Regions from separate parts of the Streptomyces sp. NPDC091387 genome, predicted to be linked through region 1. Evidence: riboswitches for the same ligand, from Rfam matches in the RefSeq annotation. Region 1 holds a riboswitch; each other region holds the start of a gene.
What was found. Region 1 has a riboswitch for cyclic di-AMP ahead of ACIQM0_RS25040 (transglycosylase family protein). Riboswitches for the same ligand answer to the same signal wherever they lie in the genome.
Positions count from the first base shown of each region.

Region 2: linked by a shared signal. The riboswitch ahead of ACIQM0_RS22290 (NlpC/P60 family protein) and the one ahead of ACIQM0_RS25040 (transglycosylase family protein) in region 1 are both predicted to bind cyclic di-AMP.
Region 3: linked by a shared signal. The riboswitch ahead of ACIQM0_RS10415 (C40 family peptidase) and the one ahead of ACIQM0_RS25040 (transglycosylase family protein) in region 1 are both predicted to bind cyclic di-AMP.

Region 1 is NZ_JBIVTZ010000012.1:93,367-100,833, forward strand. It holds gene ACIQM0_RS25015 (NAD(P)/FAD-dependent oxidoreductase) at 1-716, opposite strand, end outside; gene ACIQM0_RS25020 (exopolyphosphatase) at 1,227-2,168, opposite strand; gene ACIQM0_RS25025 (DUF501 domain-containing protein) at 2,232-2,771, opposite strand; gene ACIQM0_RS25030 (septum formation initiator family protein) at 2,836-3,306, opposite strand; gene eno (phosphopyruvate hydratase) at 3,424-4,710, opposite strand; gene ACIQM0_RS25040 (transglycosylase family protein) at 4,986-5,723, opposite strand; cyclic di-AMP (ydaO/yuaA leader) riboswitch at 5,728-5,899, opposite strand; gene ACIQM0_RS25045 (transglycosylase family protein) at 6,212-7,153, opposite strand; partial or broken gene ACIQM0_RS25050 (hypothetical protein) at 7,259-7,456, opposite strand.
Region 2 is NZ_JBIVTZ010000010.1:246,771-254,237, forward strand. It holds gene ACIQM0_RS22275 (HAD family hydrolase) at 1-30, shown strand, start outside; gene ACIQM0_RS22280 (NlpC/P60 family protein) at 47-1,093, opposite strand; gene ACIQM0_RS22285 (hypothetical protein) at 1,452-1,805, shown strand; gene ACIQM0_RS22290 (NlpC/P60 family protein) at 1,894-3,060, opposite strand; cyclic di-AMP (ydaO/yuaA leader) riboswitch at 3,059-3,224, opposite strand; gene pcrA (DNA helicase PcrA) at 3,484-5,922, shown strand; gene ACIQM0_RS22300 (peptidoglycan DD-metalloendopeptidase family protein) at 5,971-7,467, opposite strand, start outside.
Region 3 is NZ_JBIVTZ010000004.1:219,002-226,468, forward strand. It holds gene ACIQM0_RS10370 (hypothetical protein) at 1-68, opposite strand, end outside; gene ACIQM0_RS10375 (hypothetical protein) at 443-910, opposite strand; gene ACIQM0_RS10380 (hypothetical protein) at 1,069-1,641, shown strand; gene ACIQM0_RS10385 (hypothetical protein) at 1,734-2,132, opposite strand; gene ACIQM0_RS10390 (hypothetical protein) at 2,675-3,277, opposite strand; gene ACIQM0_RS10395 (hypothetical protein) at 3,424-3,759, shown strand; gene ACIQM0_RS10400 (hypothetical protein) at 4,351-4,581, opposite strand; gene ACIQM0_RS10405 (ATP-dependent Clp protease proteolytic subunit) at 4,676-5,311, shown strand; gene ACIQM0_RS10410 (hypothetical protein) at 5,319-5,627, shown strand; cyclic di-AMP (ydaO/yuaA leader) riboswitch at 5,933-6,129, shown strand; gene ACIQM0_RS10415 (C40 family peptidase) at 6,133-6,606, shown strand; gene ACIQM0_RS10420 (LysE family translocator) at 6,641-7,294, opposite strand; gene ACIQM0_RS10425 (LysR family transcriptional regulator) at 7,367-7,467, shown strand, end outside.

The DNA of each region.
Region 1 (7,467 bases):
GAGAGGAAGACCTCGACACCGCGGGACTCCAGGTGCTCCCGGCCCCAGGTGCCCAGCTTCGGGCCGACCTCGGGAAGGATCTTGTCGGCGGCGTCGACGAGCACGAAGCGCATGTCCTCGCGCTTCACGTTCGTGTAGTACTTCGCCGCGTCGCGGGCCATGTCCTCGACCTCGCCGATGGTCTCCGCACCGGCGAACCCGCCGCCCACGAAGACGAAGGTGAGCGCCCTGCGGCGGACATCCTCATCGGTCGTCGAGTCAGCCTTGTCCAGCTGCTCCAGAACGTGGTTGCGCAGGCCGATGGCCTCCTCGATGCCCTTCATACCGATGCCCTGTTCGGCCAGGCCGGGGATCGGGAAGGTGCGCGAGACGGCGCCCATCGCGATGACCAGGTAGTCGAAGGGCAGCTCGTAGGCCTCGCCGACGAGCGGCGCGACCGTGGCGACCTTGCGGTCCTGGTCAATGGTCGTGACGCGGCCGGTGAGGACCTCGGCCTTCGGCAGCACGCGTCGCAGCGGGACGACGACGTGCCGGGGCGAGATGCTGCCGGCAGCAGCTTCGGGGAGGAAGGGCTGGTAGGTCATGTACGACCGGGGGTCGACGACCGTGACGGTCGCCTCTCCGTAGCGCATCTTCTTCAGGATGCGCCGAGCTGCGTACAGGCCTACGTACCCACCCCCTACTACGAGGATCCTGGGACGCTCCGTGGTGCTCATGCCATCGAGTATCCACCCCACCCGGGGGGCGAGCTCGTGAGCCCCTTCACAAGGTATGGCCCACCCTCTGCTACACTTCGCCGCCCACGTGACCCAGGTCATGTTCCCGGAAGGGAACCACGACACTGCGGCGAACGTTGTTCACCCCTTGTGAGCTGGCCCTTGAGCCACCGGGCGAGGTGGACCACCCCCTCGGTTCACACGCCCGCAACACCCCCGGAACCGGCGCGTTCCCGCCGTCTGTGACCCCGCACACCCTCCCGGGTGCCCGTCCGGAGCAGAAGTCCGCCCCCAGGGGCGCAATTCCTTGTGAAGAAGTTCACGAAGTTCGTCGCGACGTGTCCCCGAGCGGGTCCCTCGGGTGGCTCTCAGCGACTCAAAGGTGCAGGCAGGAATGCGTATGAGCGACGTTCCCGCCCCTCCGGGCACCGGGCCCCCGGAGCCCCGCGCGGGGGCCCCAGGAGGGCGCTGTGCGGCCCCGGCCCCCGAGAGGGCGCGCCAGGGCCTGACCTACGCGATGGACCAGCCGATCCCGTCGAGGATGTCGTGCTCGCTGACCACGACCTCATGGGCCCCGGTCCGCTCCATGACGGCCAGCAGGATCAGCGCCCCGGAGGCGATCACGTCGACCCGTCCCGGATGCATCGCGCCGATCGCGGCACGCTCGGCGTGGGTCGAGGAGAGGAGCCGCCCGGTGATCTCCCGGACCTGCTCCAGGGAGACCCGGGAGTGGTGGATCGCCGCGGAGTCGTACTCCTCCAGCCCCAGCGCGATCGCGGCCACGGTGGTGACCGTGCCGGCGAGCCCCACGAGCGTGCCCGCCCCGGTGAGCGGGACGCTCCGCCCGGCCAGGTCCAGGGCGGCGGCGACGTCGGCGCGGATCGCGTCGGCCGCGTCCGGCGTGGGCGGGTCGACGACCGCGCCGTCCCGCGAGAGATGACGCTCGGTCATCCGGACGCAGCCGATGTCCACGGACCGGGCGGCCCGCACCCGGTCGTCGCCGAGGACGAACTCGGTGGAGCCGCCGCCAATGTCCACGACGAGATACGGCTTCGCGAGGTCGTCGCGGCCGGTGAGCTCCTTGGTGGCGCCGTCGAAGGAGAACTCCGCCTCCTGGTCACCCGTGATCACCTCGGGCTCCACACCCAGGATGTCCAGCACGCCGCGGACGAAGTCGTCCCTGTTCTCCGCGTCCCGGGAGGCGGAGGTGGCGACGAAGCGGACCTTCTCCGCGCCGTGCTCCTTGATCACCGCCGCGTACTGCCGGCAGGCGGCGAACGTCCGCTCCAGCGCTTCGGGGGCGAGCCGTCCGGTCCGGTCGACGCCCTGCCCGAGCCGGACGATCTCCATCCGCCGGTCGAGCTCGGCGAACTCCCCGGTGACGGGGTCGGCATCCGCCACCAGCAGGCGGATCGAGTTGGTACCGCAGTCGATGGCGGCCACGCGCGTCATGTCTTCAAGCCTCTCCGGCGATTGAGGAGCGGGGGTCCGGGGCGGAGCCCCCGAGGGGGAACCTCAGCTCTCGTCCCCACCCTGCACGCCGCACGGCGACACGCACGGCCCCTTGCGCCACCACTCCGGCAGCATCGCGATCGCCTCGTCCCCCAGCGGGTTCACTCCCGGCCCCGCGGCCAGCGAGTGCCCCACGAGCACGTGCAGGCACTTCACCCGGTCCGGCATGCCCCCCGCGCTCGGGAAACCCTCCAGCACCTCGATGGCGTCACGCCGCGCGATGTAGTCCTCGTGCGCGGCCCGGTACGCGGCCGCCAGCTCGGGGTCCGTACCGAGGCGCTCGGTCATCTCCCGCATGACCCCGTTCGCCTCCAGCGTGCCGATCGCGGACGCCGCACGCGGGCACGTCAGGTAGTACGTCGTCGGGAACGGCGTGCCGTCCTCCAGCCGGGGCTGCGTCTCGACCACGTCCGGGTTTCCGCACGGACAGCGGTGCGCGATGGCGCGCAGCCCGCGCGGCGGGCGCCCCAGCTGCTGCTGGAACGCGGCGATGTCCGCGTCGGTGGGCGCGGTGGACTCGGTCTGGGGAGGGGGCGTTTCCATGCCTGCCTAGGTTCTGATCGGGCTGCTCGAACTGCGGTTCCGCAGATGTACGGGGGAACGCGGGTCAGCCGCGGTCGGCGCTGTCGACGCCGTCCCACAGGTTGGAGTGCCACGGCCGGCCGGACTCGTCCGACTTTCCGTTGCGCTCCTTGACCGCGTCGGGATCGACCACCGTGTAGCCGGTCTCTCCCGGAAGAAGGTAGTGCAGGTGCTCGCGGGCCAGCCGCTTGACGTAGGCGTCGTCCTGGAGGCGCGACTTCTCGTCGCGCAGCTCCTCGGTGCGTGCCTCGGCCTCCTGCGCGAGCCGCTGCTGGTCGGCGATCTCGTCGCGCTGCGACACGTACTGCCGCATCGGGTACGCGAGGGCGACGACCAGGGAGCAGACGACCAGCGCCAGGAAGGCCGCCCGGCCGGTGAGCCGGGAGCGGTGCGCCTGGCGGCGGTTCTGGGACCTGTAGACACGGGCTGCGGTCTGCTCTCCGAGCAGCCTCAGCCGGGTCGCGGTGGAGAACCGGTCCCGGTCCTTCGCGGCCATGTCTCCGCCTCCCCATTACGCACGTCCGTCCCCGCACACGGTACGGGACCGAGTGCGGGGACGGACGGAGGCCGGGGCGTCGGTCCCGGCCGGGCTTGTCAGCCCGTGCTGTCTTCGTCAGTTCGCGGAGCGAAACCGCGGGAACGCCGAGCGGCCCGCGTACACCGCGGCGTCGTCGAGGATCTCCTCGATGCGCAGCAGCTGGTTGTACTTGGCGACACGGTCCGAGCGGGCCGGGGCGCCGGTCTTGATCTGACCGCAGTTCACGGCGACCGCGAGGTCGGCGATGGTGACGTCCTCGGTCTCGCCGGAACGGTGCGACATCATGCACTTGAAGCCGCTGCGCTGGGCCAGCTCGACGGCGTCCAGGGTCTCGGTCAGCGAACCGATCTGGTTGACCTTGACGAGCAGGGCGTTGGCGGAGCCCTCCTCGATGCCACGGGCCAGGCGCTCCGGGTTGGTGACGAAGAGGTCGTCGCCGACGATCTGCACCTTGGCGCCGAGCTTGTCGGTGATGACCTTCCAGCCGGCCCAGTCGTCCTCGTACAGCGGGTCCTCGATGGAGACCAGCGGGTACGCGGCGACGAGCTCCTCGTAGTACTCGGTCATCTCGGCGGCCGAGCGGGACTTGCCCTCGAACTCGTACTTGCCGTCCTTGTAGAACTCGGACGCGGCGACGTCGAGCGCGAGCGCGATGTCCTTGCCGGGGGCGTAGCCGGCTTCCTTGATGGCCTCGAGGATGAGGTCGAGCGCGGCGCGGTTGGACTCCAGGTTCGGCGCGAAGCCGCCCTCGTCACCGAGACCGGTGGACAGGCCCTTGGTCTTCAGGACCTTCTTCAGCGTGTGGTAGACCTCGGCGCCCCAGCGCAGGGCCTCGGAGAAGGACTCCGCGCCGATCGGGGCGATCATGAACTCCTGGATGTCCACGTTGGAGTCGGCGTGCGACCCACCGTTGAGGATGTTCATCATCGGGACGGGCAGCAGGTGCGCGTTCGGGCCACCGAGGTAGCGGAACAGCGGCAGGTCCGAGGCCTCGGACGCGGCGTGCGCGACGGCGAGCGAGACGCCGAGGATGGCGTTGGCGCCGAGCGAGCCCTTGTTCTCGGTGGCGTCCAGGTCGAACATGGCCTGGTCGATCAGCCGCTGCTCGGTCGCGTCGTAGCCGACGAGCTCCGGGCCGATCTGCTCGATCACGGCGAGGACCGCCTTCTCGACGCCCTTCCCGTGGTAGCGGTTGGGGTCACCGTCGCGAAGCTCAATGGCCTCGAACGCACCGGTGGAGGCTCCGGACGGAACAGCAGCACGACCGGTGCTGCCGTCGTCGAGGCCAACCTCGACCTCGACCGTGGGGTTGCCCCGGGAGTCGAGGATTTCCCGGGCTACGACGACGTCGATGGACGGCACGAGGCATCTCCTTCTGGGATATGACGCTGGTTGTGCAGGGTCACTTTGGCCTTGCGACAAGAGCCTAACCGGCGCGGCCGTCTCAGTCGGCCGCGCGCCCGTCCCCTGGGACGAAAAAGGACCCAAGAGCGGTCACAGCAGGGCAAACGGCCAGAAATTTACTGGCAAGTAACTACAACAGTTGAACAATCAACACGGGAAAGCGGTGAGCCCCGGCCCGGCCGCACGGGGGGAGGTGCGGCCGGGCCGGGGCGGTCAGCGAGGAGAGTGCTGAACTACTTCACCAGGTGGAGCTGCTGGCCCGGGAAGATCATGTCGGCGTCCGTGACGATGTCCTTGTTCAGCTTGAACAGCTGCTCCCAGCCGCCCTTGACGTTGTGGTCGGCCGCGATCTGGCTCAGCGAGTCGCCGGTGACGACCTTGTACTCGCCGTCGCCCTTCTTGACCTTCTCACCGGTCGGGGTGGTGACGGTCTTCTTCTGCTCCGCCTCGGGGGCGGTCGAGCGGTCCGAGCGGTTGGTGGCGGGGGCCTCGGTGCGCTCGGCCTTCTTCGGCTCGGCCTGCTGGGCCGGAGCCGACTCCTGCTTCGGAGCGGTCTCGGTCTTGGAGGCAGTGTCGACGCCCGGGTCGACACCGTCGTTGCTCAGGTTGCCGGCACCGGCGCAGGCCCAGGCACCCGGTCCCTGCATGGCGAGGAGCTTCTCGGCCACGGCGATCTGCTGGGACTTGCTGGCCAGGTCGGCGCGGGCCGCGTACTGCGTACCGCCGGCGGCGGCCCAGCTGGACTGCGAGAACTGCAGACCGCCGTAGTAGCCGTTGCCGGTGTTGATGGACCAGTTGCCGCCGGACTCGCACTGGGCGACCGCGTCCCACGTGGAGACGGAGGCCGCGGAGGCGCCGGTGGCACCCATCAGCGGCACGGCGATGGCGGCACCGGTCACACCGGCGAGCGTGGCGATACGGACGGCCCTGGACGGACGGCGGTGCTTGTTGCCCTTGCTGTTAAGCAGCATCGAGACTTCTCCTCACCGACGCCTACGAGGTGAGCTGTCGGGTTCGGGCCAAGTGAGTTGCCCGGTCGCACGTCCTAGCGCACGACTTAACCCCAAGCCGGTCCTGATGCGTCTCGCGACGATCCAGCCCGGCACTTACCTGGGTCCCCCGCTCCTGCCTACGGCGCTTTACGCGTCTGTTCCCTTCGACCGACGGCAGGATTCGGCGTGACGATCGACGGGGCCCGCGGTGCGAGCGGTTCTGACCGTAAACACACGCCACCCCCACATTCAAAGAAGGACATACCGGATAAACAGCCCTTACTTGCATCTGAAAAACATATATTTGCGCAGGTCGGAAGGGATGCGGAGGGAGCTCCCGGACAAGACGCGCCAGTTCACACGAAGAGACCCATGTCTCACTTAGTCAAAAGTGGGACATAGGCCTCTTAAGTACCCCAGATTTGAGGCGTTTTCAGCTGTTGATCAGACCGCTCGCGCGGCCGCCCTCATCCGGCCTTCACGCCGAGATCGAGGCTCTGGCCAGGCAGGATGAGGTCCGGATCGGAACCGACCGCCGCCTTGTTGGCCTCGTACAGCTCGGTCCAGCCGCCGGGCAGCTCCTGTGCGTCAGCGATCGCCCAGAGGTTGTCGCCCGGCCGGACGGTGTACGTACCGTCAGCAGCCGGTGCGCCCTTGCCCCGTGCGTCGGCCTCGCCGCGCGAGGCGTGCCGCCCCGCGTCCCGGTCACCGGTCCCCTCCGGGGCCGGCGCGCCGCGGTGCCTGCCGCCCGTCTCCCCGTCCCAGGAGGACCCGTCCGGGGCGTCCGAGGGGTCGCTCGCACGAGAGGAGCCGGATGCCGAGGGCGTGGCGGACGGGGAGGCCGGGGCGTCCGGCGTACGGTCCTTGTCGGCGGTGTCGGCGGTGGCGTCGTCCGACGGGGTCTTCGTCGCGCCCTCGGACGCGTCGTCCGCCGGGTCGGCGTTCTCTGACGGGTCGGCACTCGCGGCCGGGTCCGCGCTCTCCGACGGATCGGCGGACGGGGTGTCGCCCGGGTCGACGCCCGGCAGGGACCCGTCCGTGGCGAGGCCGGAGATGACGGCGCAGCTGGGCCACGCCTTGGGCCCCTTGTCGTCCAGGACCTTCTCCGCCACGGCGATCTGCTGCGAGCGGCTGGCGAGGTCCGCGCGCGGGGCGTAGGACTCGCCGCCGTAGGACTTCCAGACCTCCTGCGAGAACTGCAGGCCGCCGTAGTAGCCGTTGCTGAGGTCGGCACTCCACATGCCGCCGCTCTCGCACTCCGCGACCCGGTCCCAGGTCGAGGCGTCGGCGGCGTGCGCACCGGCCGCGCCGAGCAGCGGGATGGCAATGGCCGAGCCGGTCACGCCTGCGGCGACGATGATCGCGGGTGCCTGCCGAGGGCGACGGTGTCTGCCGTTCGCGGAGCCCATGGGAATGCCTTCCGTGTGACTGACGAGTGACGGGTGAGTCGAACGGTGAACCTAGCGGGACTCGAACGTGTGTCACAAGTCGATGCAGCGGAGATCACGTAAAAGTCACAGAGTTGACAGAGTGTCACCTTCCCGGGGAGCGGACCCGGAAGTGGACCCGAGGGCGGGCCCGGGGGTGAACTCCACCGGAAGCGTGCGCAGTCCACGCATGATGAGCCCGCCACGCCAGCGCAAATCGGCAGGTTCCACCGCAAGTCGCAGGTCCGGAAGGCGTCTCAGCAACGTGGCGAGGGCAGCCTGACCACAGCCGCTGG
Region 2 (7,467 bases), on a different contig from region 1:
AAGTGGGCCCGTAGCCGGATCGGCGCGTAGGGCTGGTCCGCGTCCCCTATGCCACCCGGGTCGCTCCGGCGAAGGGCATTTCGTCGACCGGCGCGATGCGCACCGGGGCCCCCGGGCGAGGGGCGTGGATCATCCGGCCGTTGCCGATGTAGAGGCCGACATGGCTGACGCCCGAGAAGAAGAACACCAGGTCACCGGGGGCGAGTTCGGACCTGGTGACGTGCTGCCCGGCGTTGATCTGGGTGTACGTGGTCCGGGGGAGCGAGACGCCCGCGGACCGCCAGGCGGCCTGGGTGAGGCCGGAGCAGTCGAACGAGGAGGGGCCGGTGGCGCCCCAGACGTACGGCTTGCCGAGGGCCCCGTACGCGAAGGCGACGGCTGCCGCGGCGCGGGCGTTCGGTGCCCGGTCCGAGCCGCGCGCGGAGCTGCGGTCGGCGTGGCCCGCGCCGCGGCCGCCGTCCGAGGCGTTGTACGCGGCGCGCTGGGCGGGGGAGAGGCGGGCCAGCAGTGTGCGGGCCTCTGACAGCTTGGCGCGGACCGTCGCCCGGTGCTTCTTCAGGTCGGCCTGGCGGGCGGTGAGCTCGGCCAGCTGTCCCGCCGCCTCCGACCGCAGCTGGGCCACGTCCGCGACCTGGCGCTGCACGGTGCGCACCTCGTCGGCCCGGCCGGCCGCGGCCCGTTCCACGTAGGAGGCGCGCTCCAGGTACTGGTCGGGGTCCGAGGAGAGCGCCAGCCGGAGGGACGGGTCGAGACCGCCGGAACGGTACTGCGCCGCCGCGTACGCGCCCAGCGCGTCGCGCGAGGCGTTGAGCCGCTCGGTCTTGCGGGCGGCCTCGTCGCGCATCGTGTCGATGGACTCGGCGGCGGCGGCCGCCTTCACCTTCGCGCCGTTGTACTGCTCGGTGGCGACCTCCGCCTCCCGGTACAGCCGGTCCACCTCGGCCTTGACCCGGGCGGGGGTGGGCGTCGGGTCGGCGTGCGCGGATCCCGGCAGCGCGGCAGCGGTCGCGGCCCCGGCGAGGGCGAGGGTCGCTGCGGTGCGGGCAGCAGAGCCGTTGTACGGGCGCTGCTTGGGTTTCCGGTGCGCGGCCACGAGGGCGGGGGTCCTTCCTGTCGACTGCCCGTCGGGGCCTACCGGCGGGCCCGCCCGGTCCGGCGGCGGGTCACCAACAGGGGGAGCGGCCCGCCGCCGGATCTCTCGGCGGGGCGACCGGACGGTGCCGTCCGGGTGCGGAGCGGCGGTGATCCGGTCACCTGGGTAGGGACGCTAAACCCGGGGCACGGGCAGGAGTCGTAATGACGCCTATTGCCCGAATTTTGACCAGTGTTGTCGCTGGATGACTGGAAAAATTGCACCAGAGTCAGGCAATTGGTGCATTCATCAGTCAAGCGTCCAGTAAGCCTCACCTGGCCGCGGGAGGCTGATATGGCCAGGGCTAAGGTGCGGAACCATGCGTGTACTCATCGATGTCTTCGTCGCCCTGCACATCATCGGAATCGCCGCCCTGCTGGGTGGCTTCCTCACCCAGATGAAGGCGATGGGGGCGGGGACGGCGCGCTTCGTGCCGGGGATGCTGCACGGCGCGCTGACCATGCTGGTCACCGGTATCGCCCTGGTCGGGCTCGACCAGGCCGACGACCACCCCGTGAACAACGTCAAGATAGGCATCAAGCTGCTGATCCTGGTCGTCGTCCTCGGGCTCGTCTACGTCAAGCGGGACGAGGAGAAGGTCGAGAAGGGCCTCTTCGCGGCGGTGGGCGGACTGACGGTCGTCAACATCTTCATCGCCACGCTCTGGACCTGACCCGACCTGGCCCGGCCTGGGCCGACCGGCCGGGCAACGGCCGGCGGGTGGCCGCCGCCGCGGGGCCACCCGCCGTACCGCAACGCCCCTAGCCGGGCCGCACGCTCCCGTAGATCGGCATGTAGTAGATCGATTCCTCGCGCACGTTCGCCCCCGGCTTCGGCGCGTGGATCATCATGCCGTCGCCCTTGTAGATGCCGACGTGGCTGATGTCGTCGTAGAAGAAGACCAGGTCCCCCGGCTGCAGATCCGCCGTCGCGATCCGGGTCCCGACGTTCACCTGGTCCCAGGTGGTCCGCGGAATGCTGACGCCCGCCGCCCTCCAGGCCGCCTGGGTGAGCCCCGAGCAGTCGTACGAGGACGGGCCGGTCGCCCCCCAGACGTACGGCTTGCCGATCTGGGCCCTGGCGAACGCGAGGACCTTCCCGGCCTTCGTCGTCGCGCTGCTGTCCGAGCCGCCGGAACCCGTCCCGGTGCCCGAGCCGCTCCCGGTGCCCGTGCCGGTCCCGCCCCCGGCCTCCTTGGCCTTGCGGTCGGCCTCCGCCTTCGCGGCGGCCTGCTTCGTCGCCAGCTCCGCCGCCTTGCGCCTGGCCTCGTCCTTCTTCTTCTGCTCCAGCTCGGCGAGGCGCGCCTTCTCCTCCGCGGTCAGCTTCGACAGCAGCGTGCGGGCCTCGGCCAGCTTGTCCTGGACGTTCTGCTTGCTGGTGCGCAGCCGGGTCTGGGACGTGGTGAGCGTCTCCAGGCTCGTCACCGCCTCGGCACGCTTCCTGGACGCCTCGGCCTGCTTCGTACGGAAGTCCGTGACGGCCTGCTGCTGGTTCGTGGCCATCCGGTTCATCAGGTGGGTCTGGTCGAAGAACGACTGCGGGTCGTTCGCCAGGAAGAAGGTGGCGGTCGGCGCGAGCGCCCCGTCGCGGTACTGGGCCGCGGCGTAGTTCCCGAGCGTCCGGCGGGCGTCGTTCAGCTTGTCGGCGCGCTGGGCGATGTCGTCCAGCAGCGTGTCCACCTCGGTGCGCTGCTTGGCGGACGCCTCTTTCGCCTGGTCGTAGTGCTGGGTCGCGGTACCCGCCTGCCGGTAGAGGTCGTCGACCTTCTTCTGCACGTCCTCGATGCTGGGCTTCGGGGCCGGGGCCGCCAGCGCGCTCTGCGTGGACAGCAGGGTCACCGAGGCGAGTGCGACCGTCGTGAATCCGATGGCCGGGGTGGTGCTGCGCACCCGGGGGCGCGGTTTGCGATGCGACGCCAAGGCCGGCATCTCCTTCCGTGGACCGCCTACCGGGTTAGCTGTCGGGTTCGGGCGGAACGGAAGGCTGCCCTACGGTCCTGGTGGGGCATTTCGGACCGATTCACCCCGGTGCTGCGTGTGGGTCCCCGGTTCCGGACTCCGTACGGGCAGCCCGGATTCGGCGTGGACGTCCGCTCGGCGTGGATCGCCTCTGGGGGTACGGGCCGCCCGAACGTGCACGCTAGCCAATTCATGGTGCCGCTGTGAAGGTTGATGTTCGAAATGCCCGATACATTTTCGTGACCTTGCCGAAGTGGACGCGGTGCGGGCAGGTCAGGCACGGGAACCGGCCACGCAGCGTGGGTCCGGCATCGCTCAGGGTGGCCGCGCGGAGGTGTGCGGTTCGCCATGTGAGCCCGGGGTGTCAGTAGGGCCGCCTAGACTCGGACAGCGATGAGCAGCCTCTTTGACGACAGTTTCCTGGCCGGCCTCCAGCACACGGAGGAAGGGCCCCCGCCGCCCCCCGAGGACTCCGCACCCGAAGCGGTGCCGGAGGACCTCTTCGGGGGCGTGTTCGACGGGCCCCCGCCGCCCCGCGACGCGTACTACCGCGACGGGGCCCACCGCCCGGTGATCGACGCCGCCGCGCTGCTCGACGGGCTGAACACCGAACAGCGCGCCGCCGTCGTGCACGCGGGATCCCCGCTGCTCATCGTCGCCGGGGCCGGCTCGGGCAAGACCCGGGTGCTGACCCACCGCATCGCCCACCTGCTCGCCGAGCGGGGGGTGCACCCCGGCCAGATCCTGGCGATCACCTTCACCAACAAGGCCGCCGGCGAGATGAAGGAGCGCGTCGAGCAGCTCGTCGGCCCCCGCGCCAACGCCATGTGGGTCATGACCTTCCACAGCGCGTGCGTCCGGATCCTGCGCCGCGAGTCGAAGAAGCTCGGCTTCACGTCCTCGTTCTCGATCTACGACGCCGCGGACTCCAAGCGGCTGATGGCCCTGGTCTGCCGTGATCTCGACCTCGACCCGAAGCGCTTCCCGCCGAAGTCGTTCACGGCGAAGGTGTCGAACCTCAAGAACGAGCTGATCGACGAGGAGACCTTCGCCGGCCAGGCCGCGGACGGTTTCGAGAAGACGCTCGCCCAGGCCTACGCGATGTACCAGTCCCGGCTGCGCGAGGCCAACGCGCTGGACTTCGACGACATCATCATGACGACGGTCCACCTGCTCCAGGCCTTCCCCGACGTCGCGGAGCACTACCGCCGCCGGTTCCGGCACGTCCTGGTCGACGAGTACCAGGACACCAACCACGCCCAGTACACGCTCGTACGGGAACTGGTCGGCCCGGCCGGTGCCGCCGACGCCCCCGGCGAGCTGTGCGTCGTCGGTGACGCGGACCAGTCGATCTACGCCTTCCGCGGCGCCACGATCCGCAACATCCTCCAGTTCGAGGAGGACTACCCGGACGCGACCACGATCCTGCTGGAACAGAACTACCGCTCCACCCAGACGATCCTGTCCGCCGCCAACGCCGTCATCGAGCGCAACGAGAGCCGCCGCCCGAAGAACCTCTGGACCAACGCCGGCTCCGGCGCCCGGATCACCGGCTACGTCGCGGACACCGAGCACGACGAGGCGCAGTTCGTCGCCGACGAGATCGACCGGCTGACCGACGCGGGCGACGCCAAGGCAGGCGACGTCGCGATCTTCTACCGGACGAACGCGCAGTCCCGTGTCTTCGAGGAGATCTTCATCCGGGTCGGCCTCCCGTACAAGGTCGTCGGCGGTGTGCGCTTCTACGAGCGCAAGGAGGTCCGGGACGTCCTGGCCTACCTCCGGGTCCTCTCCAACCCCGAGGACACGGTCCCGCTGCGCCGCATCCTGAACGTGCCCAAGCGCGGCATCGGCGACCGGGCCGAGGCGATGATCGACGCCCTGTCCCTGCGCGAGAAGATCACCTTCCCGCAGGCGCTGCGCCGCGTCGACGAGGCGTACGGCATGGCCGCGCGCTCCGCCAACGCCGTCAAGCGGTTCAACACGCTGATGGAGGAGCTGCGCACGATCGTCGAGTCGGGCGCGGGGCCCGCGGTGGTGCTGGAGGCGGTCATGGAGCGGACCGGCTACCTCGCCGAGCTCCAGGCCTCGACCGACCCGCAGGACGAGACCCGGATCGAGAACCTCCAGGAGCTCGCCGCCGTCGCGCTCGAATTCGAGCAGGACCGCGGCGAGGAGGAGGGCACGGGCACCCTCTCCGAGTTCCTGGAGCGGGTCGCGCTCGTCGCGGACTCCGACCAGATCCCCGACGAGGACACCGACGGCTCCGGAGTCGTCACGCTGATGACGCTGCACACGGCGAAGGGCCTCGAATTCCCGGTGGTCTTCCTGACCGGCATGGAGGACGGCGTCTTCCCGCACATGCGGGCGCTGGGCCAGGTCAAGGAGCTGGAGGAGGAGCGCCGGCTCGCCTATGTCGGCATCACCCGCGCCCGCGAGCGGCTCTATCTGACCCGGGCGGCGATGCGCAGCGCCTGGGGCCAGCCCTCGTACAACCCGCCCTCGCGGTTCCTGGAGGAGATCCCGGAACAGCACCTGGAGTGGAAGCGGAAGGGCCCGATGGGGGCTCCGGCGGGACCGATGTCGGGCATCACCTCGTCGCTGTCCGCGTCCCGCTCGCGCTCCGGGCCCTCGGGCTTCGCGACCCGGCGGACCTCGGACAAGCCGACGATCACGCTGGTGGTCGGCGACCGGGTCACCCACGACCAGTTCGGTCTGGGCACGGTGACGGCCGTCGAGGGCCTCGGCGACCAGGCGAAGGCCACGGTCGACTTCGGCGACGAGCGGCCGAAGAAGCTGCTGCTGCGGTACGCGCCGGTCCAGAAGCTGTAGCGCCCGTCCGGTCGGGCGGACGGTTGCCGTCCGCCCGACCGGGGCGGCTCAGGTCGGGTCGACGTTGTGGCTGCGGAGCCAGGGCAGCGGGTCGATGGCCGCGCCGCCGCCGGGCCGCACCTCGAAGTGCATGTGCGGGCCGGTCGAGTTGCCGGAGCTCCCCGAGTACGCGATGACGTCACCGGCCTTGACCGGGCCCGAGCGGATCCGGGTGCTGCTGAGGTGGCAGTACCAGGTCTCGGTGCCGTCGGCCATCGTGACGATGGCCATGTTCCCGTACGCGGTGTTGTACTGCGTGTGAACGGTGCCGTCGGTCGCGGCCATCACCGGGGTGCCGTACTGGACGGGGAAGTCGATGCCCGTGTGCACGGACATCCAGTTGACGCCCGCCTGGCCGAAGTACGCGCTGAGACCGTGCTCCTTGACCGGAATGACGTACTTGGGGCGCAGGGCCTCCTTGCGGGCGGCCTCCTCGATGCGCTTCTTCTTCTCGGCGGCCTGCCGCTCCTTCAGGTCGATGCGCTCCTGGGTGCGGCTGGCGCGGTCGGCGAAGTTCTCCGCGTCGGCGCTGAGGTTGGCCAGCTGGGTGTCCAGCTTGTTGTTCGCGGCGACCGGCTTGACCGTGCCGGGGTCGGCGGCCGCCATCGTCGTCGTGTCGTCCTTCTTCTCCTCGCCGCCGCCCATGCCGCCCACGGAGGCGGCGGCGATACCGGCCACGCTCATCACACAGGCGGAGGGAACGGCGACGGTGAGGAGGGCGGAACGCCTCGCGGGCGAACGCCTGCGGCTGCGGCTGCCGCCACCGCGGGAGACCGGACGGCTCGCGGGGCGAGGGGAGTCGGCAGGGGCCGGGGACGGAGACGGGTCCGGTTCCGGGGGGTGGTCTTCGTGCGCCTCGTACGTCTCGTATGCGTCGTGCGCTTCGGACGGCTCGGGAGTCTCGTACGTCTCTTGCGTTTCGTACGGCTCGTGTATGTCGTGCGTCTCGTACGGCTCGTGCGTTTCGTACGGATGCTGCGCTGTCTGTTCGGGCTCGTGCGATGCCGTCACATCTTGCGGCGATTGATGTCCGTGCTCGGGCGTGGCGCCGGTGTTCCAGGCGGTGGCGTCGTATGCGCCGGAGTCGTAACCCGCCGTGTCGGTGCTTGACCACTGGCCGTTCGCGTACCAACCGGAGGTGTCCCACTGGCCGGACGAGTCCGCGGCGCCGCCCTGCGCCGGGATGTTCGCGCCGTAGGCGTCGGGCGCTGTCCAGGTGGTGGTGGTGGTGTCGTACTGCTGCGGGGCCGCGTCGTACTGCGGGGCCGCAGCGTACGGGGAGTACTGCTGAGGTTGGGGGGTGTAGGCCGCGTACGCGGCGGCGTGGTCGTACGCGGCGGTCCGGTGCGCGCCGGTGTCCCACTGGGTGGTGTCGTACTGGCCGCTGTAACCGGCCTGCCCGCTGTCGTACGGGGTGGTGTAACCGGGCGTGGTGTCGTACGAACCGTCGTAGTCGTCGGGGAGGGAGCCGAAGAGCGGGTCGTTGTCGAAACCGCCCGTGGAGTG
Region 3 (7,467 bases), on a different contig from region 1:
CCAGCGGCCTGAATCACCCGGGAGAGCCTGCTCTGCGGTGCTGCCGCTGTACCGTCCTCATTGGTCATTTTGGTCATTCATGCGCCATCAATCTCAGTGTTCGACTAGGACACGTCCCACCACGACCACCTGGGGAGTTCTCCCGCAGCACCACGCTCGCCAGAGCATCGGTGCAGCAGGAGGGCTCCCCAACATCGTTGTGGGGGACGTTTGTTGAAACCAGCGGCTTCACTCCGCATCTGGATCACGTTCCCGCGTAGACACGCCCGAAGGCCACTGCGGCTTGGCCGAAAGGTGATCTGACAGGGTGTTCTGGAGCCCCTGCCCGCTCCGCCGGCGCCGCCCTGCTGATCCGCTCAGCGGCGGGCGAGAGCCTCCGGGAGACGGTCCTCAGCAACGAAGTATGTGAAGCTGGACCGCTGACCGATCGTGTGACGAGCGTTCAGTTGAGGATCGTGTAGGAACGGTCAAAGGGGTCAACCAGTGCTTGCAGACGTGTGCCTGCAGACAGACCGGCGCCACCGGTGCGGCTTTGAGTCACTTCGAAGGGTTCGAATCCGAGCCCGCTGACCCGCATGGCCACCTCGTAGGTGTGCCCTTCATCCGACGCTGTGAGGGTAGCGGTGAGAACTTCCGCGGTCGCTCGGACACCAACGGCTTCAAGGCGTCGGGTTCCCGCGCGGTTGCGGCCGGCCAGAAGCCACAACGCGATACCCCCAGGAACGCTTACAGCTGTGGTGAGCGTTCCGGCGAGCAGAACGATCCAGTGACGATCGGGAAGCAGCGGCGTGACAGCGAGTACGGCCGGTCCGCAGGAGACGACCAGGGCCGCTACACCTTTCATGAGCACCGCACCGACGCCGTTGAGGGTCGAGACCTGGGAGGGTTGGGCCCCGCTGCTGGTGACCATCCCCGTAAGTTAGCCGCATGGTCCGGGTCGTGGCCACAGCAAAGAGGCTCGGGGGCCAGCAGATCGATCCGGGCCCTTCGAGGACAGCCCAGTACGACCCGTCGCCGGTCTCTGGGTCTCCGCGTGGTCCGGCTTCGGTGACAAACGGTCCAGGACCGATGTCAGCGGACAATGTCTTCGCGGAGCACGTCCTCTCGCCTACGGTCGTCTTCATGAACAGCGACGGAGTAGTGGTGGATGAGGCGGTCCGTGCGGCGTGGGACACCTACCGGGTCCTGGAGAGGCGGACGCCCGCCAAGGAGCGCCGGCAGGCGCAGCAGCGGGTGAAGACCGTGACGGACTCCGTCGGGCGTGAGGAGATCTCGCGGGGCACGGTGTTCCTGGTGGGGGTGCTGACCGGGTACCTGATCGCTGAGCCGCCCGGGGGCGGGGAGCAGCTCGATCCACTCAATGACCTCATTCCTGCCGTGATCCGCCGGCTGCCCTCCTTCGAGATGGCCGACCCGGAGCAGGTGCCGATGGTGACCGGAGTCCTCATGGCAGCCGCCATGGGCATGGATACCGTGGCCTGGCGCGACCGGTTCGGGACGATCCCGCCGAAGGAGGCCATGGTCCACGGCTTCGTACTCTGGCTGCTCGCGGACCTCTTCGACTCCATGGTCGATAAGCCGGGAACCATCGACCAGTTGATGCGCGAGACCTTCGAGACCATGGACACCTCGGAAGGCTGACGTGGTGGTGGGACTTCGTCAGCCGTCTGCCCGGCGCGGCGCCGCCTACCCAGCACCGACGCCCGGATCAGCTCTGCAGGCGCTGAGACCAATCAGTGGTGCACGCAACTCCGTACGCGCTGGAGCATATGGACAGCTGGCCCGGCCGTGGCCTTCTTCCCACGGCCGCTGCGCTTACCGAAGGCACTCCACCAGCCTTTGTCCCTGCAGATCCGCCAGGCGGTCCGCTCAGCCATCGGCTCACCGGCGGCCCGGGCCTCGTCGAGAAGGAAGCGGTGACCGAACTCGGGATCATCGCGATGCGCGTCGAACAGGACGTTGCCCCGGTACGCCTCGGCGAGCTCGGAACCTGTGACCGGCGAGGCCGGCCACCGGGAGTAGGCCTGGCGGGCCGGCCCGAGTACCCGGCACGTCACCGCCACCGGCACCAGCACCAGCACCCGGTGAGGGGCAGCGGCGGTGACCGGCTCGCGGACGAACGGGTACATCATTTTGGCGGCAGGTTCGCCTGCGACAGATACGCCGCAGCCCTCCGCAGGACCTCGTTCTCCTGCTCCAGCAGCCGGATGCGTTTGTGGGCCTGGATCCCTCATCGGTGCCTGCACGGCGCAGCCACTTCGACAGCGTGATCGAGTGGACGCCGAAGCCGGCGGCGATCTGTCCCAGCAGGACGCCGGGCTCACGGTTGCGCGCGACCCGCACGACGTCCTCGCGGAACCCCTTCGGATCCGGCTTGGGCACCGCAACATCCTTCCAGGCCGCCTCTCAGCAAGCCAGGTCAGGTGTCACCTATCCGTCCAGCAGTCCCTCTCGCCCCGTGGAACGTCGTCGAGGTCAGGGACTTCCTTCTCAGCATCCAGGGCGAACGTCTGCTCGCTTCACTCATACTCTGCCTCATGGGCCTCCGCCCCGCCGAGGTCGCCGGACTGCGCTGGGAGGACGTCAGCTTCGACGGCGGGATACCAACTCCGTACTTCGCGGGTGGCAATGGATGATGGGTTCCAGCGGGCATGCGCAGTCGTATGCCCTGCGGTTATCGGCGACCATCCTGTGCGCGCTCGCTGCGCCGGAGGGCCCGATGCCGCTTGCCCGGCAGGGTGGCGGCCAACTCGCCCACCAGGGAGACGTCGTGGCACGTGCCATCCCGGCCGCCCCGGCACCACCACACCGGTGGGCCTGCCGAGTCTGCTTCGCTCTGGCACCAGCCATCGGTGGTTCCTGCGGGCCGAGGGTGCATTCCGATGTTGTGTGCCGAGCAGATCGGCCAGACCTGCCAGAGCAGCTCCGCGAGGGTTTCTTGCGCCGCATCCGCGATCACGGACAGGACCGTCGCCGCATCGTCCGGCTCTGGCGGGTCGTCCTCCTCCAAGTCGCACGAATTGACCGAGTTGCCGTGCCAACGGCCGTCCGGCATCGCCACGTAGATCTGATCTCTATCGTTGGATCCCCGGGGCAGCGGCTCGCAAGACGGGGCAAGCATCAGTATCAGCGCGTCCTGGCCTGGCAGGGTTGCCATCAGGTCGCGGTTGACCACGGCGAGCGCGGCCTCCAACTTCGGCCACTGGCCGGGCTCGACTCGCCTGGGTTCCGGGAGATGCTGCCACTCGTGACCAGGACCGATACTGAAATGCGACATGTAGTTCACCGAGGCATCGTCCCAGCCATTCCATTGCTCACCGGTGGCTGAGGGCGAAACTCTTCTCCCTGCTAAGGCCGTTCAGGTCTCTGGCCAGCGGGGCTGTGGGTTCGAGGCCGAGGAGGTCGAGCTGGATACCCGGGGTGATGACGGTCGCGCGCAGATACGGCGACTTCAAAGGCCTGCTGGCCGTCACCCCCCTCTTCGTGCAGGACAACAAGCGCGTCGCCGCGCTGAATTGCGGTGATCGCGCTGGGATCGGCCTGTTCGGGAGTGCGAGTGGTCAGCAGCGCATACCAGCCGTCGACGGCTGCCGCGGGCTGGAGTACGTCTTGGTCGAAGTGCCAGGACAGGGTGGGCCGGCCGGTTTCGCCGGTGGTGATCTCGGTGTGCAGGCAGCCGGAGACCCGGCGGGTCTTGGTGATCACGCCGACGCGTGCGCTGATCTTCCCGGCGGGGTTGTAGGAGCGGCCGCCGGCTGAGTGCTGAAGCTTGTCGAGGTCCTCGCGGGCCTTGGCCAGGCGTTTGTCACGGCCCGCTGCTGGCCTTTGGCGTTGTCGGCGGAGTGCACCAGGATCCGGCGTATCTCAAGCGGAGGATCGCTCTCGCGGGCCCGGCCAGCAGATGGGTGTCCTCCGGGATCCGGTAGGTCTCGTGCGCTCCGGGGGGTGTCCTCGCCGCGGGCCGGGGTGTCGTCCATGACGGAGGCCGGTTCAGGGCCGAGGGCGGCGTAGGCCGCGTCCTCGACCTTGGAAGCGGGGGCCGGGGCGATGAAATCGGTCCCGGCCTTGATCAGGGCAGTGACGTTGCCGTACGAGATGAGCTTGCAATCGGCGATCAGCAAGAACTTCTTCGGCCTGGCCATCGCGCGCAGACTCTTCATGGTGCCGGTGATCTGCGAGATCTCCGCGGCTCCGCCCTCGATGACGCGGGACAGCAGCGGGATGCCGCCGCGCCGGTCACCGCCAGTCCGGTCTGGGTCTGCTTGAGGTCGCGGCGGCGGCCCTTGGGACGGCCGTGCTTGATGCGGGGATATTCCTCGGCCGGGTAGGCGCCATACAGCGACATCGATGTCATGTCCCAGTGGAACGTGGAGACATCAATGCCGAACTCGCTGATCGCCCGGGCCCGACGCTGTCGGTGATCTCCGTCAGGTGCGAGGCAACGGCATCCGGGGCCCGGCCCAGATGGTCGTCGTTGAGCAACTCCGGCTCGATCGCGAAGTCTTCCTCCACCGTCCACTCCCCGGCCCAGCGATCCACCCGCCACAAGTGCGTGGGCGCGGTCAGCCAGTTGACCACCACCTCATAGCCTTCTGTACGTCCTGTACATTTTCTACAGACGCGCGCGCAGGCGGCCTCACGGACCCCTGCGCGCCCCGGAGGAGAGGTCTTCGCCATGTACCGCCCCGCCGCCCGCTACGTACTGCCCGAGTTCACCGAGCGCACGTCCCAGGGGACCCGCACGCTCGACCCGTACTCCAAGCTGCTGGCCGAACGGGTCGTCTTCCTGGGCACTCCGGTCGACGACGTCGCGGCCAACGACCTGGTCGCCCAGTTCATGTACCTGGAACACAACGAACCCGACCGGCCCATCCAGCTCTACATCAACTCCCCCGGCGGCTCGTTCGGAGCCATGACCGCCGTCTACGACACGATGGCGTTCCTCACCTGCGAGGTGGAGACCTTCTGCCTCGGCCAGGCGGGCGCCGCAGCGGCCGTACTGCTGGCCGCGGGAGCCCCCGGCCGACGGCACGCGCTGCCCGGCGCACGGGTCGTGCTGCAGCAGCCGGAACTCGCCGAACCGGTACAGGGACAGCCATCCGATCTGGAGATCGAGGCCCGGGAACTGGCCAGGATGCGCGAGACGCTGACGGGCATGCTGGTCCGTCACACCGGCCGCTCCGCCGAACAGGTCACCGCCGACACCGAGCGCGATCTCATCCTCGACGCCGAGGGCGCCAAGGCCTATGGGCTGATCGACCACATCGTGCAGAGCCGGGGGCCCGTGCCGCCGCCGCCCGTCGCGCGGTGAACCCCCGATGCAGCCACCGGAGTTCCCGCCGCTGCCCGCCCTGACCCGCGCGGAGGGCGAGTTCATCGACCGCTATCTGCAAGTCGTCGACCAGGTGGGCCGGATCAATCCGGCCCACGCCGACGACACCTACCGGGCCCTGCGCGCCGCGCAGGCGCTCGCCTCGCACGCCGCGGCGCTGCGGGACGCGCTCGCGTTGATGCATGAGCGGGGTGAAGCCCGGATCCACTCCGCCACGTTGACGCGGGCGCTGCGGGTACTGGACGGCGAGCGTCGCGCCGGGCGGGTCACCGTGCCGCCGGCCCGGACGAGTTGATCAACTCACCTGCGCCGACACGCCCGACGGGTGGACCGAATTATCTCGCTCGTTCGGCGTAGGCGATACCTCGCACGAGGGACAGCTCAACTTGCGCTTTCGAGATGGGCTATGGGTGAAATCTCCCGTTCCGCCGCTGGTACGGCACCGGCAGGGGGCCTCCGGCAACGCCCCGAAAGGCCCCCTGTCCACCCGAACAGCCCAGCCGTGACGAGCCTCACATATCACTGTTTCACCTCGGAAATCCGGCGTTCGGTGAGTCAAGATCCCTGGGACGACAAGCCCCCGCCACCGCGGCGGGGCGGTCCGGGCGGACGCCGAGTCCTGCCGCTGTCCGGATGCCTGGTCGACAGGAGTGGATCGGCAGGAGTGGAGGACCCGAGCACAACGGGCCGACCGGATCTCCGGTTGTCCCTCGGGGTGAAGCCGCCTTGTGCGGCCGGGCAACTTCGCCAGCCCGAACCCGACAGGTCATCCTTCACAGGCGGCTGACGAAGGGTTGCGCATGAGTGCGCAGGTTCATGTCCCGTCTCTGCTCGGCCGGGCCGCGACGGCCTCGGTCATGACTCTCGCCGCTGTCGGTGGCACGCTGTTCGTCCCCGGCGCCGTGACCGACGCCCAGGCCGCGACCCATTCGATGAAGGCGCTCAACATCGCCGCGTCGAAAAAGGGATCGCCATACCGGTGGGGCGCGAGCGGCCCCAGCCGCTTCGACTGTTCAGGGCTGACGCTGTACTCGTTCAAGAAGGCGGGCAAAAGTCTCCCGCGCACGGCCCAGCAGCAGTACAACAAGACCCGCCACATCTCGGCCTCGAAGCGGCAACGCGGCGACCTGGTCTTCTTCCACTCCGGCCGCAGCGTCTTCCACGTGGGCATCTACGCGGGCAGCGGCAAGATCTGGCACTCGCCGAAGACTGGCGCCGTGGTCCGGCTGGAGAGGATCTGGACGAAGAGCGTCTACTACGGGCGGGTCCGTTGACGCCTCCGCCCCGCCATCGGATCCGCACCTGAGGTCAGCGCAGCAGGGTACCGGTCACCAGCACAGCCCCGAGTGCGGTGAGTGCCGCGCCGCTGCCGCCCTCGATCGCGCGGGCGGTGCGCGGCCGGCGCAGCCACCGGCCCAGGCGGTCCACCAGGAGCGCCACGGCCGGGAACCAGACCAGTGCGAGCAGCACGACGATCGCGGCCAGCAGCAGCGTCCTGGGCAGCGGGTCGGCCCCGGTGGGGACGAACTGCGGAAGGAGGCTGAGGAAGAGCACCGGCGCCTTGGGGTTCAGTGCGTTGGTCAGGAAGCCCTGGCGCAGTGCGCGTCGGGTCCCGATGACGGCCTGCCCGCCGTCCGGCCGCTCCCCCGCGGCTTCGGCGGCGTGCGCCCGCCCGTCGCGGCGCAGGGCGGTGCGCAGCGCGCTGATGCCCAGGTAGAGCACGTACGCCCCGCCGAGGAGCTGAACCGTACGGAACAGCACCGGGACCGCCACCAGTACGGCGGCCAGTCCGGCGACGGCGAGCGCGGTGTGGACGAGCAGGCCCCCGGCGACACCGAGCGCGGTCGCCACCCCCGCCGACCGCGAGGCGAGGGCGTTGCGCACGACGACGGTGAAATCAGCTCCGGGCAGCGCGACCATGGCGGCGGCGACTCCGAGGAAGGCAGTCAGTTGGGCGTCCATGGCTCCACCCTGGACCCGAACGGCCTTTAGCATGTACTTGCAATCTTGTGGGTCTGCCAAAAGGAATGCTTAATGTACGACCCGACACGGCTCGCGGCACTGGTGGCGGTCGCCGAGGCCGGTTCGATCACCCGGGCCGCCGCCCGCCTGGGCTACACCGCTCCCGCGCTCTC